2 regions of the Variovorax glacialis genome follow, and region 1 is predicted to be linked to the other one. Evidence: riboswitches for the same ligand, from Rfam matches in the RefSeq annotation. Region 1 holds a riboswitch; the other holds the start of a gene.

Evidence for each region. A riboswitch is a leader RNA that binds a small molecule or an ion and turns the genes downstream of it on or off. The one in region 1 is predicted to bind glycine.
Region 2: it holds a riboswitch for glycine, as region 1 does, so the genes downstream of both, gcvT (glycine cleavage system aminomethyltransferase GcvT) here and ACSFBL_RS23680 (FAD-dependent oxidoreductase) in region 1, are expected to answer to the same signal.

What each region holds. Positions count from the first base shown of each region.
Region 1 covers NZ_JBPJZT010000009.1:142,540-149,712, reverse strand. Annotated here, with positions in the region: gene ACSFBL_RS23690 (hypothetical protein) at 1-763, opposite strand, end outside; gene ACSFBL_RS23685 (helix-turn-helix domain-containing protein) at 888-1,622, shown strand; glycine riboswitch at 1,770-1,877, shown strand; gene ACSFBL_RS23680 (FAD-dependent oxidoreductase) at 1,958-3,205, shown strand; glycine riboswitch at 3,232-3,327, shown strand; glycine riboswitch at 3,337-3,454, shown strand; gene ACSFBL_RS23675 (D-amino acid dehydrogenase) at 3,541-4,842, shown strand; gene ACSFBL_RS23670 (FIST signal transduction protein) at 4,854-6,122, opposite strand; gene ACSFBL_RS23665 (PhaM family polyhydroxyalkanoate granule multifunctional regulatory protein) at 6,158-6,919, opposite strand; gene ACSFBL_RS23660 (copper chaperone PCu(A)C domain-containing protein) at 6,987-7,173, opposite strand, start outside.
Region 2 covers NZ_JBPJZT010000002.1:337,178-344,350, reverse strand. Annotated here, with positions in the region: gene gcvP (aminomethyl-transferring glycine dehydrogenase) at 1-995, opposite strand, end outside; gene gcvH (glycine cleavage system protein GcvH) at 1,032-1,406, opposite strand; gene gcvT (glycine cleavage system aminomethyltransferase GcvT) at 1,443-2,606, opposite strand; glycine riboswitch at 2,652-2,764, opposite strand; glycine riboswitch at 2,777-2,880, opposite strand; gene denD (D-erythronate dehydrogenase) at 2,919-3,947, opposite strand; gene ACSFBL_RS06050 (ABC transporter permease/substrate-binding protein) at 3,976-5,517, opposite strand; gene ACSFBL_RS06045 (alpha/beta fold hydrolase) at 5,620-6,408, shown strand; gene ACSFBL_RS06040 (ROK family protein) at 6,431-7,173, shown strand, end outside.

The DNA of each region.
Region 1 (7,173 bases):
GCGCAGCCAGCGCGGCCGTCAGATGCTTGAGGCTATGCCCCGACACGAGCTGATTCGTCGCCTCGAAGATCGCGTGGTCCCCCAGCTCGAACAGCTTGGCCAGCACATAGAAGCAGATCACCCAGCCCAGCTTGAGGCCGATCGCGCCATGCATCGGCTTGGTCAAGGCCAGCGCCGCGATCAGCGTCATGCCGCCGAACTGGACCAGGGCCCAAGGCAGCGCGTTGCCGGTCTTGTGGCAGATGGCCGCCGCCAGCAAACCGCCCACCAGGGTGAACCAGGCCGCAGGCCAGCCGGCGCGGGCACTCACCCGCTCGCACACCGCGAAGCCCACCAGCCCCGCGAAGGCGACCGCCATGCCGGCGCGGTCGGCCGCCAGCCGCATGCTGTCGGGCGCCAGGTGGTAGAAGGCCGAGCCCAGGGCCGTGAGGATCAGCCCCGCAAAGAACATCCAGGCGCAATCGAGCGAATTGACCGGCGGCTGGATCGCAGCCTGGGGCAGCACCGCCGCATCCTGGGCCTCTTCGTGCACCCGGTCCAGCCAATGCAGCCAGCGCAGGCCCCAGATGCCGATGGCGGCGAAAGGCAGATTGCTGAGCACGTCCATCGCGTTCGGCAGGCCGTGCCAAGCCTGGCTGTCGGCAAACGCGGTCCCGCCGGATCCGATTGCTGGCACCGCCGGCCCGACGATCGCCGCCAGCAGGAGCACCGCGAACAGCGACAGCAGGCAACGTTCGCGGCTGGAGAGAGACGACAGCGACATGGCGGAACTCCGGTGATTGGCGTGGGGTGGAATCTAGGTTGTCAACCCACCGGCAGGCATCGAAAATCGATACGGCGTACTTTTCCACCACTTCCGGTATCAACCGGCAATACCGACTCTCTCCATGAGCACCACCGTCGACCTGGTCCAGGCCCTCAAGAACGAACTCAAGAACGCCCACATGACCTACGGGGACCTCGCCAAGTCGCTGGACATGGCCGAATCCAGCGTCAAGCGGATGCTCGCCAAGGGCGACATGCCCCTCACCCGGGTCGACGCCATCTGCCGGGCCCTGAAGATCGACTTCGCGGAACTCGCCCGCCGTGTGGCCGATTCGCAGCCCCTGCTCAAGGAGCTCACGCTCGAGCAGGAAAAGGCGGTGGTGAAGGACAAGAAGCTGCTGCTGCTCGCCATCTGCGTGCTGAGCCAGTGGACGCTGGAGCAGATCGTCGGTGCCTACCGCATCACCGAGGCCGAGTGCATCGGCTACTTGGCCCAGCTCGACCGCATCGGGATCATCGAGCTGCGCCCGCTGAACCGCTACCGGCTAAAGCTGGCCAAGACCTTCCGCTGGCGTCCGCACGGCCCGGTGATGGATTTCTTCCGGGAAAACGTGGTGCTCGACTACTACCGCGGCGGCTTCGACGGCCCCGCAGAAGGCCTCCTTCTGGTGCACGGCTCCATCAGCAAGTCGCTCGCCCCGGCCTTCCTGGACCGCTTGCAGCGCGTCGCGCAGGACTTCGCGCAGCAGCACCAGACCGACCAGAAACTGTCGCCCAAGGAGCGCGAGGGCTACACATTGCTGCTGGGAATGCGCAACTGGGAGTTCGAGCTCTTCACCCGGCTGCGACGCGCCTGAGTGTGATGAAACACACGGAAACCGGTTTCCTCTATAAAATCATGGCCTGCAGAAAAGTGGACAGACTCGTCCCACCGATGGCGCAAACTCCCATGAACGCTCAGGTGAACCGCACACACAGTGGTTCAGGCACTGCTTTTCGTTGATCAATCGCCGACTGGAGAGACGCCACGCCAATGTGGCGCACCGAAGGAGCAAGTCCGTCGCAGGTCGCGCCGGATGAATCTCTCAGGTAACAGAGACAGGGGGAGCGGCAATCTGAACCCCGGGTGACGGCCGCTTCGCACAGTGAGCACCAACGCCCGCCGTTCGTGCCATCCCAAAAGGATTCGGACATGCGCGTGGTTGTACTCGGCGCCGGCTTGCTCGGTGTCACCTCGGCCTACTACCTTCAGCAGTTGGGCCATGAAGTCATCGTGGTCGACCGGCATGCGACGCCGGCCGCCAAGGCCCGCGGGCGTGTCGCGCCGACCGGCGACGCATCCACGTCGAAGCGGCCCGAATCCACGCCTGTCCACGGCGGGCGGGCGCAAAGCCGATGGGCCCGGCTGCGCACTGGATTGCGCCGCCGCGTCGCCAGGCTGCTCGATCGCGCCATCGGCGAAAAGCCCCAGCGCGACCCGGTCGAGCACCTCGTTCGCCTCGCCGCCTACAGTCGCAAGAGTGCGCGCGTCCTGCGCGAAGAGGCGGGCATGCCGCAGGGCACGCGTATCGGCGGCCTGCTGAATCTGTTCACCGATGCCGCGGCCTTCAACCATCGAATGGCCCGCGCCCCACACTGGTCCGAACTCGGCTGCGAGGAACAGCTCTTTTCCGCCGATGACGCGATCCGCATGGAGCCCGCGCTGAAGGCCATCCGCGACAAACTTGCCGGCGCGACTTACTCGGCCGAAGACCCGGCCCGCGATCCTTCGCAGTTCGCGGCAAGCCTGGTCTTCCTCTGCCGCGCGGCGGGCGTGCGTTTCCTGACAAAGCACACGGTGGTGTCGCTGAAGGACCGCGACGGCCGCATCGACCGCGTCGAGGTGCTCGATCCCCATGGCCGCGCCACCACGCTCCGTGCCCAGGCCTATGTGCTGGCGCTGGGCTCGTCGAGCGTCCAGCACGCGGAGTACCTGGGCGTCTCCATGCCGCTGCGTTTCGTGCGCGAGTACATCGTGACGATACCGGTCAAGGATCCGACCCGCGCGCCGCGCGTCGCGCTGCGCGATCGCCAGGGCAAGCTGCGCATCGATCGCGTCGAGACGCCACAAGGCGACCACCTGCGTGTCACCGCCACGGTTCGTGCCGGCCTGGACGAGGAAAGCGAACCCGATTCGGACCGCTTCGATGCGATCCTGACGCGCGTCGAGATGCTGCTCCCGGGCGCGGGCGACATGGCGCACGCATCGCTCGCCACCGAGATGCACGCCGTGAGCAGGACCCGACTGCCGATGATCGGCAAGACGCGCCTCCCCAACCTGTTCCTGAACACGGCGCCCGGCACACCCAGCTGGATCAATGCCCTCGGAGCGGGCAAGTCCATCGCCCGCATCGTCAGCGGCCTGCGCCCCGAACTCCAGTTCGCCTTCAGGGGCTTGTAGCCTTGAGGCCTCCGGCCGCCTACAATCGCCGCACTGCAGGAGAGCGGGCCGCGAAAGCGGCCCCACCGAAGGCGCAAACTCCCATAAACGCTCAGGTCGGCTCGCAAGACGGGCCTGTACTGCACCAACTGTCATAGCCGTCTGGAGAGCCATCACTTCACTCGCATGCGAGCGTGATGCACCGAAGGAGCAAACCCGCTGCGGGCGCAGCGGGTGAATCTCTCAGGTACCGAGGACAGGGGGAGCGGCAACTTGGACGTCCGGTCCGGTTGCTTTTTCCATTCAGCTTCCGAAACCGATCCGTCCGAGCGCTGCAACCTTCGAAGGTGCTTTCAATGCGTGTGATCGTTCTTGGCGCCGGCCTGCTCGGCGTGACCTCGGCCTACTACCTCCAGCAACTCGGTCACGAGGTGACCGTCATCGACCGGCAGGCCACGCCGGCCGCGGAAACCAGCTTCGCCAACGGCGGGCAGATCTCGGTGAGCCACGCCGAGCCCTGGGCCAACCCGGGTGCGCCACTCAAGGTACTGCAATGGCTCGGCAAGGAAGACGCTCCCCTGCTCTTCCGCATGCGCGCCGACATGCGGCAATGGCTGTGGGGGCTGCAATTCCTGCGCGAGTGCACGCCGGCGCGCACCCGCCACAACATCGAGCAGATCGTGCGGCTCGGCACCTACAGCCGCGACACCCTGCAGCAACTGCGCCGCGACACCGGCATCGGCTACGAGCAGCGCACGCAGGGCATCCTGCACTTCTACACGACGCAGAAAGAGTTCGACGCCGCCCTCGAACCCGCCGAGCAGATGCGCGCCCTGGGCTGCGACCGCCAGGTGATTTCCGCCGACGCGGCCGTGAAGATCGAGCCCGCACTGGCCCACATCCGCTCCCAGCTCGCCGGTGCCACCTACACGGCCGAAGACGAATCCGGCGACGCCAACCGCTTTGCGCGCGAACTCGTCAAACTGGCCACTGCGGCCGGCGTGAAGTTCCTGATGAGCCACACCGTGACGGCGCTGCGCGAGGCCGGCGGCAGCATCGACCACGTCGAGGCCACCGACAGCGAAGGCCGCTTCCAGCGCATTCGCGGCGACGCCTTCGTGCTGGCGATGGGCTCGCTGAGCCCGCTCTACGCGGCGCCGCTCGGCATCCGCCTGCCCATCTACCCGGCCAAGGGCTATTCGGTCACCCTGCCGGTGAAGGACGCGTCGAAGGCGCACCAGGTCTCGTTGACCGACGACGAGTACAAGCTGGTCTTCTCGCGCTACACCTCCGAGTCGGGCGACCGGCTGCGGATTGCCGGAACGGCCGAATTCAACGGCTATGACCGCGACCTGAACCGCGTGCGCTGCGAGGCGATCGTGCGGCGCGTCGAAGAACTCTTTCCCGGCGCCGGCGATGCCGCCAATGCCCAGTTCTGGACCGGCCTTCGCCCCGCGACGCCGAGCAACGTGCCGCTGATCGGCGGGACGAAGCTGCCGAACCTGTTCCTGAACACCGGCCACGGCACGCTCGGCTGGACGCATGCCTGCGGCTCGGGCAAGTCGATCGCCCGGATCGTGAGCGGCCTGGCGCCGGAAGTCGACTTCGCTTTCACCGGCCTGCGCGCAAATGCGTCGCCCGCGCTGCAGCCCGCCTGAGCGGCAGGCGCTCAGTCGTTGCAGGTGAACACCGTCAGCACGCCGGTGTAGCCGTAAAGATGGTTCCGGGCGATCTCGCCCGCCGCGAAGAAGCCGACCAGCGGCACGTCGCCCAGCGCGTGGCGCACGATCTGCAATTCCGCCCCCGGCGCGCCGAAGTGCGGACCGCCGCGGCCGGAGCAGCTCACGTAGACGGCTCCCGCGATGCGCCGGGCCGGATGCGGCGCCGCCTCGGCCTCGCCGGCCGCCACCGCGCGGGCCGTGGCGAGCGTCTGCTCCTCCGGCTCCAGTTCCTCGCGGATCTCGGCGCACACACGCATCAGGTCTGATCGCGCCGCCTGCGCGTTTCGTCGGCAGAAGGTCATGCGCATGCCGACCTCGGCGACGTCGGCGATCGCCACGCCGCGACGCGTCGGGTCGAGCCCGATGATGTGGCGCACGCGAACGTCGGCGCCGAGGTCGCGCGTGCGTCGCACACCGTCGCTGCCGGCTTCGGCCAGACCCACGAGCGTGGCGCGCACTGCATCGACCGCCTGCTCCGGCGCGTCGAGCGATACGTGGAGGTCGTCCAGCAGCACATCGAGCGCCGGATCGCCGTCGAGTTCGAGCAGCAGGTTGCCGTCCGCCTTCGTGATCTCACGCTCGCGGGACACCGGCTGGCAGCCCTGCGTAACCCGCGACACCAGGCGCACGCCTTCGCCGAACACCACCCCCGACAAACCCCCTGAAAACACGCCGCCCACGGCCCCATGGCCCCGGATGTTGCCGTTGCCACCGATGGCGAACTGCAGCGAACCGGCGCGCCCCGAAGACAGGCCGCCGAACAGGTAGCCGGTGTCGGTGCGATCGGCCATTTCGGCGATCAACTCGCCGAGTTCGGGCGTCCGCGGGTCGGCATGCACGAGCGCGGTGTGCGCGGCAAAGCCGCTCATTTCCGAACTGGCGAGCGGCGCCACGCCCGAGAACACGCGGTACTGGTCGCTGGGCAGTTCGCACAGCATCACGCTCAGGGCCGGCTCGTCGAAATACTCGGCGTTGTTGGCGGCCACGCCCACGCCCACGGTGCCGGACCAGTCCGTGATCTCGGGCAGTTCGGCACCGAGGTGGTCGAGGATTTCCTGTGCGTCGGCCGCGTAGTGGTCGGTGATGTAGAGCAGGCCCAGCGTGGGCGAGCGGGCGTAGTCGGGCAGCGCCATCTGCGCCCGCAGTTGGGCGAGCACGAGCCCGGCCGCCATGCGCCATTGCGGATGGGTGGCGTGACCGGAGGGAAAGAGCTTCATGCGCGCGGCTTTCTGTCTGGGTTCGTCCAGGGACGTCAGCGCGCGCGCTTGCGCGCCGGAGCCGACGACTTGCCGGCAGCGGCGTTGCGGCCGGTCGATGTCTTCTTGCTGGCGGCCGCAGCGGCCGGCTTGCGGGTCGCCTTGGCCGGTGCCGCGCCCATCGCCTTGCCGACGGCTTCCGCCATGGCCGGCACCTTCAACTGCGAAGCGTCCTGCATGGCCGAGGCGGCGATCTGCTGGAACTGCTGCGTGAGCGCGCCCCACCACTGAAGCGGATCGACCACGCCGGCGCCATCCGCCGACGCACCGCCGGCCGCTTTCGAAGCCTTCGACTTCGCAGCGGGTTGCTCGTCGGCCTCGACTTCGACGTCCTCATCCTCTTCTTCCTCGACTTCCGGCTCGGGTTCCGGCGGCGCGGCGCGGAACGAAGGAGCGGGTGCAGGCATCGGCGCGGGCGTCGGGGCGGAGGCCTGGCGGGTGAAGACGCTGGCGAGGTCTTCCATGCGCACGTTCATGCCGCGGAGCGTCGAGAGCGTCATCTTCTGCACCTCCAGCGCCTGGATGGTCGCCTTGAGCGCGTGGCCGTTCTGTTCGAGCCAGTACTGCACGGTCTTGAGTTCCTGGATGCGCTTGTCGACTTCCTCGACGCTCAGCGTCGGCGCCACCCAGCTCGACAGGCTCGGCATGCCGGGCACCGCGCTCGCGCCGGCCGAAGCGCTGCCGCTCGCCAGATTCCTGAGAAAGTCGAAGCCCGGAACGAACTGGCTGAAGGCGAAAGGCTTGCTCGTGTCGCTCATGGGCGGTCTCCAGGGGTGTGGTTCTTGTCCGGGCAGCTTACTCCAAGCAGCGTGGCTTTTGGGCGCGTCAATGCTTGTGTTCGCCGCCGGCAGGCGCGGCCGCACCCGCGAGGACCGGGACTTCCAGCTCCTTCGTGCTCTTCTGGCCCTTGGCGTCCTCGAAAAGCAAGGTGAGCGGCACCGTGCTGTCCTTGACGAGCGCCTTCTTGAGGTCCATCAGCATCAAGTGATAGCCGCCCGGCTTCAGTTCGACG
Region 2 (7,173 bases), on a different contig from region 1:
TCGCGCGTCTGCAGTGCGAGGCGGTAGGCGGGCGCGCCGTGCGTGTCGACGCTGACGCCGACGATGCGGCCGGGCAGCGAACGCTTGTATTCGTCGCGGCACGCGAGGTAGGCCGCATGCGGCCCGCCATTGCACATCGGCATGCCGAAGCGCTGTGTGGTGCCGCAGACGATGTCCGCATCCCATTCGCCGGGCGGCACCAGCAGCGTGAGCGCGAGCAGGTCGGCCGCCACGCAGAAGGCGGCGCCGAACTGGTGCGCGTGGCCCGCGAGCGGGCGCAGGTCGTGCACGTGCCCAGTGGTGGCGGGGTATTGCGCCAGCACGCCGAAGAATTCACTGCTCGCCATCAGGTGCGGCAGGGTCTCGGACACGGTGCTGACCTTGACCTCGATGCCCAGCGGCGCGGCACGCGTCTTGATCACTTCGATCGTCTGCGGATGGCAATCGCCCGACACCAGGAAGACGTTGCTCTTGCTCTTCACGCTGCGCTTGGCCAGCGTCATCGCCTCGGCGGCGGCCGTCGCCTCGTCGAGCATCGACGCGTTGGCAATGGCCACGCCCGTGAGGTCGCAGACCATCGTCTGGAAATTGACCAGCGCCTCCATCCGGCCCTGCGAGATCTCGGCCTGGTAGGGCGTGTAGGCCGTGTACCAGGCGGGGTTCTCCAGCACGTTGCGCAGGATCACGCCGGGCGTGTGCGTCCCGTAGTAGCCCTGTCCGATGAAGCTGCGCGCCACCTTGTTCTTCGACGCTATCGCCTTGAGTTCGGCCAGCGCGTCGGCCTCCGTCAACGGTGCCGGCAGGCGCATCGGCCGGCTGCGGCGAATGGCCGGCGGCACGATGCCGTCGATCAGTTCGGCGCGCGTCGTCGAGCCGACGGCAGCCAGCATGCGCGTCTCGTCCGCGGCTTCGATGCCGATGTGGCGCGCGATGAATTCCTCGGCGTTCTCGAGTTCGCCGAGCGAGGGGAGGGTGGGCAGGACGGGCGTCGACATGGAGATGGTCGTTGGGTCAGGAGAGGCAGTGGAGGATCAGTTGTCTTCGGCGAACTTGGCGTAGGCGGTTTCGTCCAGCAGCGCTTCGAGCTGGGTCGCGTCGCTGACGCGGACCTTGAAGAACCAGCCGGCATCCATTGGCGCACTGTTGGCGAGCGACGGGTCGGCGCGCAGCGCCTCGTTGACCTCGGTGATCTCGCCCGAAACCGGCATGAACACATCGGCCGCAGCTTTCACCGACTCGACCACGCCCGCGACCTCGCCCTGGCTGAAGGTCTTGCCGACTTCCGGCAGGTCGACGAAGACCACGTCGCCCAGCGCGTCCTGCGCATGCACCGTGATGCCGACGGTGACGAGCGTTGCATCGTCCTGTTTGACCCACTCGTGGTCCTTGGTGTACTTGATGGTCATGAATGAAGCTCCTTGGGTAGTTGGGTATTGGTGGGGTCAGCCTCGGTAGTAGCGGGCAGGAACGAAAGGCATGGTGCTTACTTCCATGAGCACGGGCTTCCCCCGCACGACGGCCTGGATGCGCGTGCCCGGCTCCGCATAGGCCAGCGCGACATAGGCGATGGCGACTGGCCGGTCGACCGTCGGTCCGAGCAGACCGCTGGTCACATGGCCGATGGCGACGCCTTCGAATGATTCAAGGAGCGTGCCATCGCGCACCGGAACGCGATCCAGCGCCACGAGGCCGACGCGTTTGCGCTTCAGCGTCTCGTGATCGAGGTGGCCCGCCGTGCCGCTGGCGGCCGTGAGTTGCGCGAGGATCCGCGCCGCGCCGGGAAAGCCGCCTTCGCGTGCGCCGCCCGTTCGCCGCACTTTCTGCATCGCCCAGCCGAGCGATGCCTCGACCGGCGTGGTGGTTTCGTCGATGTCGTTGCCGTAGAGGCAGAGCCCGGCTTCGAGGCGCAGCGAATTGCGCGCGCCCAGCCCGACGGGCTTGACCTCCGGCTGGGCGAGCAGCAGGCGGGCCAGGGCTTCCGCATCCTTGGCCGCGACGGAAATTTCGAAGCCGTCCTCGCCCGTGTAGCCGCTGCGCGTGACGAAGGCCGGAAGGCCGCCGATCTGCACGGCGCCGCCGGTCATGAAGACGAAGCGCTCGACGCCGGGCGACAGCCGGGCGAGCGCCGCCGCGGCCTGCGGCCCCTGGAGCGCCAGCAGCGCTTGGTCGGGCATCGGCAGGACCTGGCAGCGCTGGCCGATCTTCGCCGTGATGTGCGCGAGGTCGGCCACCTTGCAGGCGCCGTTCACGATCACGAACAGCGAATCGTGCCCTTCGTTGAAGAACATCAGGTCGTCGAGGATGCCGCCCTCGTCGTTGAGCAACAGGCCGTAGCGTTGCTTGCCCGGCGCGAGGCCGATCACGTCGACCGGCATCAGGGTCTCGAAGGCTGCCGCCGCATCGGGGCCGACCAGGCGCAACTGGCCCATGTGCGAAATGTCGAACAGGCCGGCGGCCTCGCGCGTGTTGCGGTGCTCGGCCATCAGGCCTGCGGGGTATTGCACCGGCATCGAATAGCCCGCGAAGGGAACCATGCGGGCGCCAAGTTCCACGTGCAGGGCGTGAAGCGGTGTCTTCAGAAGATCGTCGGTCGATGCGGAGGCCAAGGCACTCTCCAAAGGGGCAGTCCAGATCCATGACCGAAGCCATGGGCCACCCCTGCTGTCCGCTTTACCTGAGAGATTCGCCCCACGATCGGGGTTTGCTCCTTCGGTGGACGGCCCTCCGACTCGATGACGGGCCGCCTCTCTCCAGCAAGGAAACGCCCGTGTGGAGGGGCGCCTCGTCAGTCCTTTTGCCTGAGCGTTCGGGCCCTTGTGATGGGGGGACCTGCGCCTTCGGCGGCACCGCTGTCGCGGGGCTCTCTCCTGACGGGAATGAGTGTAAGGGATTGGCGGCACGCCGGCCGCCGAATTCGTTCAGCCTGACGGCGCCTGCACGGACACCTTGATCGCGCCCGGATTCTCGCGGACGTATTCGAGGATCACGTCATCGAAGCTCGCGTCGGCGTCGAGCCCGAGCGCACGCGCGCGCACGGTCTCGAAGCGTCCGGGCCAGCTCTTCACGATGCGGCGGATCGCAGGGTCGGGCGTGCGGTCGAGCAGGTTCGTCGCTGTGGTTCCCGCGACGCGGCCGAGTGCCGCGGCCATCTCGCCGACGGTGGTTGACAGCGATGGGAGATTGAGCGCAGTGCGCGGTCCCCATTGCGCGTCGCTCGCTTCGGCTGCGCGAACAAGCCCTTCGATGGTGCGCGTCGGCGACGCGATCGCCACCGGCGTTTCGTCCGCCACAGGACAGGCCGCGCGAACGCCGGCGAGCGGCTCGCGGATCATTCCGCTGAAGAAGCCAGAGGCCGCACCGTTGGGCATGCCCGGTCGCACGCTGACCGTCATCAGCCGCACGCTCCGGCCGTTGATGAAGCCCTTGCGCGTGTAGTCGGCCACCAGCTGTTCGGCGATGAACTTCTGGATGCCGTAGCTGGTCTGCGGCGTGGGCAGGGTGCTGTCCGTGATGACCTCGGGCAAGGGCTGCTCGGGCGAATTGCCGTACACGGCGAGCGAGCTCGAGAAGACCAGCGTCGGCACGGTGCCCAGCTTGCGGCAGGCGTCGAGCAGTGCATTGGTGGCGGCGAAGTTGCTGCGCATGCCGAGATCGAAGTCGGCCTCGCATTCGCCGCTGACCGCCGCGGCCAGGTGGAAGAGCAGCGTGGTGTCGCGCGGCACAGCGCGTTCGGGCGCGCTGGTGAGCAACTCGTTCAGATCGCCGACGACCGCGGTCACGCGCGGATCCTGCGCCAGATCTTCAGGTGGTGCCACGCGGTCGACGAGCGTGATGCCCTCGATCGACGCAGGCGTGGCACCGGCCAAGGTGAGATGCCCGCGAGCGAGCAGGGTGCGGGCGAGTCGTGCGCCGACGAAGCCGGCACCGCCGGTGATGACGATGTTCATGGACGAAGGATCCTCCAGGTGGGCGGTTTCAGTCTTGCATGCGCCGGCGCATCACGTAGTCGATGGTCTCGAACAAGGCCTCGCTCAGCAGCGCCAGCACCGCGGCCGGTACGGCGCCTGCGAGCAGCAATTCGCGGTCGTTGAGCGCAAGCCCGGTCACGATGCGCTCGCCGAAGCCGCCGGCGCCGATGAAGGCCGCGATGGTCGCCGTGCCGATCGCGATCGTCGTCGCGGTGCGCACGCCCGCAAGGAGCGTGGGGAGCGCCAGCGGCAGCATCACGACCTGCAGGTTCTGCACCCCGGTCATGCCGAGGGCAGTGCCTGCCTGCCGCAATCCGGCGGGAACCTCGGCCAGCCCGGTGACGGTGTTGCGCATGATCGGCAGCAGCGCGTAGAGCGTAAGCGCGACCAGCGCCGGCAGCGTGCCGATCGCGCCCATCAGCGAGATCAGCACGGCGAGCATCGCGAGCGAAGGAACCGTCTGCAGCAGGCCCGTCAGCCCGAGCACTGTCGCGCGCGTCCGCAAATGAGGAAAGACCAGGACGCCCAGCGGCACCGCGATGAGGATCGCGAGCCCGACGGACACCGCGACGAGCATCAGGTGTTGCCGCGTCAGCCGGCCGAGGTCGGGGCCGAGCAGCTTGGCCATGAAGCCGCGCGAGCCGGCGTCCTGGGCACCGGCCGGGGCCGCCTTCGCAACGCCCTGGCCCTGTTGCGCCAGGAAGTCGCGGGCGATGACGTCGAAGGCCACGCCCTGCAGTTCGGCACGTGCGTTCATCGCGATCATCGCGCGCTCGTCGATGCGCCCTTCAAGCTTCTGGAGCGCCGCCCAGGCCTTGGGCGCGCGCGTCGTGACGTCCAGACGGTAGAGCACGACAGCGTCGTAGCGCGGGAAGTAGCCGAGGTCGTCCTGGAGCACGCGCAGGCCGAGATGGTCGATCTTGGCGTCGGTGGTGTAGATGTCGATCACGTCGATCTGCTTCGCGGCGATCGCGTCGTAGGCGAGCCCGTGGTCCAGGCCGGTCGGCGTCTGCTTGAATCCATAGCGCGTGGCCAGGCCCTGCCAGCCGTCCGCGCGGCCGATGAACTCGTTGGACAGGCCGAGCTTCAGCTCGGGGTGATTCGCCAGATCGCTCAGCGTGCGCACGCCGAGGCGGTCGGCATCGGCGGCCCGCATGGCCAGCGCATACCCGTCGTTGAAGCCGAGCGGAATCGCAACGCCGAGGCCGAGCGGCAAGAGGGCCGCGTTCATGGCTTCGCGCGTCATCGACTGGGGGCTCTTGAGAATTTCCAGGGCGATGGTGCCGGTGTATTCGGCGTAAAGGTCGATGCCACCCGAGAGCAGGGCTTCATAGACGATCGCGGTGTTGCCCAGCCCTTGCCGGACGATGGGCGGTGTCGGCGTTTGCGGCGCTGCGGTCTGCGCGAGCACCTCGGCCAGGATGTACGACTCGGTGAAGCGCTTGGAACCGATGCGCAGGCTTTCCGCCTGCGCGCGCGCGAACGTGGCAGCGCAGAGCAGACCCAGGCAGATCAGGGCGGCGAGCCATGGGCGGCGCGACGAAAGCATCGGCCCAGTGTATCGGCGCGCTGTGGGGCTGGCTCGTTCTCCTACACCGGGTCGTGCGGCCTGCTGTCGCTGCGAGGGCATGGATGAACGCAAAGTGAACGCGTGCTCATCAACTACGTCCGACGCGGTGAAGGGAAGCCCCTGTTGCTCGTGCATGGACTGGGCAGCAGCTGGCGCTCGTGGCAGACCGTCCTGAATCCGCTGGCTGCCGAACGCGCCGTGGTGGCGATCGACTTGCCGGGCTTCGGCAAGAGCCCTCCGCTCGCGGGGGAGGTGTCGGTGCGCACGCTCGGCAACGCGGTCGCCCAGTTCCTCAAGGAACATGACCTGATCGGCACCGATGCGGTCGGCAGTTCGCTGGGCGCCCGGCTGGTGCTTGAACTCGCGGAGCGGGGTGGTGTCCTGGGCTCCGTCGTTTCGCTGGGGCCGGGCGGGTTCTGGGCCGGGTGGGAGCGCTACATCTATCAAACTTCGATCTGCTTCTCGCGGCGACTGGTACGGGGTCTCAGGTTCGCCATGCCCGCGATCGCCGAGCACGAATGGTCGCGCAAGCTGCTGCTGGCGCAGTTCTCGGCCCAGCCGACCCGGCTGTCGCCGGCGCTCGTGCTGGAGGAGATGCGCAGCTACGCGTCGGCGGAATCCTTCAGCGTGATACTTCGCGACCTGGTGCGTGCCGCGCCGCTGGAAGGGCTTGCAATCGGCAGCATCGCCAAGCCGATGGTGATCGGCTGGGGACGGCTGGACCGCATCTGCCTGCCCCGGCAGGCGGCGCGGGCGCAGCAGCTTTTTCCGGATGCGCGCCTGCACTGGTTCGAGCGCTGCGGCCACTTTCCGCACTGGGACGCGCCGGAGGAAACTGCACGCCTGATACTGGACACCACCGCCGACTGATTCCACCGCGATGAAAGATTCGATGCCATCCGAACGTGACCTGCTTCCGCTTCCCGACGTGCATGGCGCACGCGAACTGCCCTCCGTCGTCGTCGAGGGCTACAGCCTTCAGGTTCGCGACAAGGACGGCTTCATCGGCGACCAGGCCAGCCAGACCGCATTCCGGAAACTGCTCGAACGCTGGCGCCAGCGTCGCCGCCGCAAGGGCAAGGATCCGCTGGGCGGCCGTCATTCCAAGGACCTCAGCAAGCGCGCGCTGGACGCGGCGCTGGGCGAAGCCAGGGCCTCCGAGGCGGCCGACGTGGTGCACGCCGCGATCGAGGAATTCGCTGGAGAACTGGCCTGGGTGATCGATCGCTTCATGCGCCAGCCTTCGTGGAAGGGCGTCGAGCGGATCGTGATCGGCGGCGGCTTTCCGGAGAGCGACGTCGGCGAGCGCGCGATCCTGCAGGCAGCGGCGATCCTCCAGGACATGAAAGTTTCGGTGCAACTTGCGCGCATCTGTCACGAGACTGACGACGGCGGCCTGCTGGGCTGGGTTCACCTCACGCCGCGGGCCATGCTGAAGAAGTACGACGCGATCCTCGCGCTCGACATCGGCGGCACGAATGTGCGCTGCGGCATCGTCAAGACGCGGCGTAACCGTGCAAAGGACCTGTCGAAGGCCAAGGTGATGCGTCGCGAGAAGTGGCGCCACAAGGATGACGGGCCCAGCCGAAAGGAACTGATCGACCATCTCGCGGAAATGATCGAATCCCAGGTGCG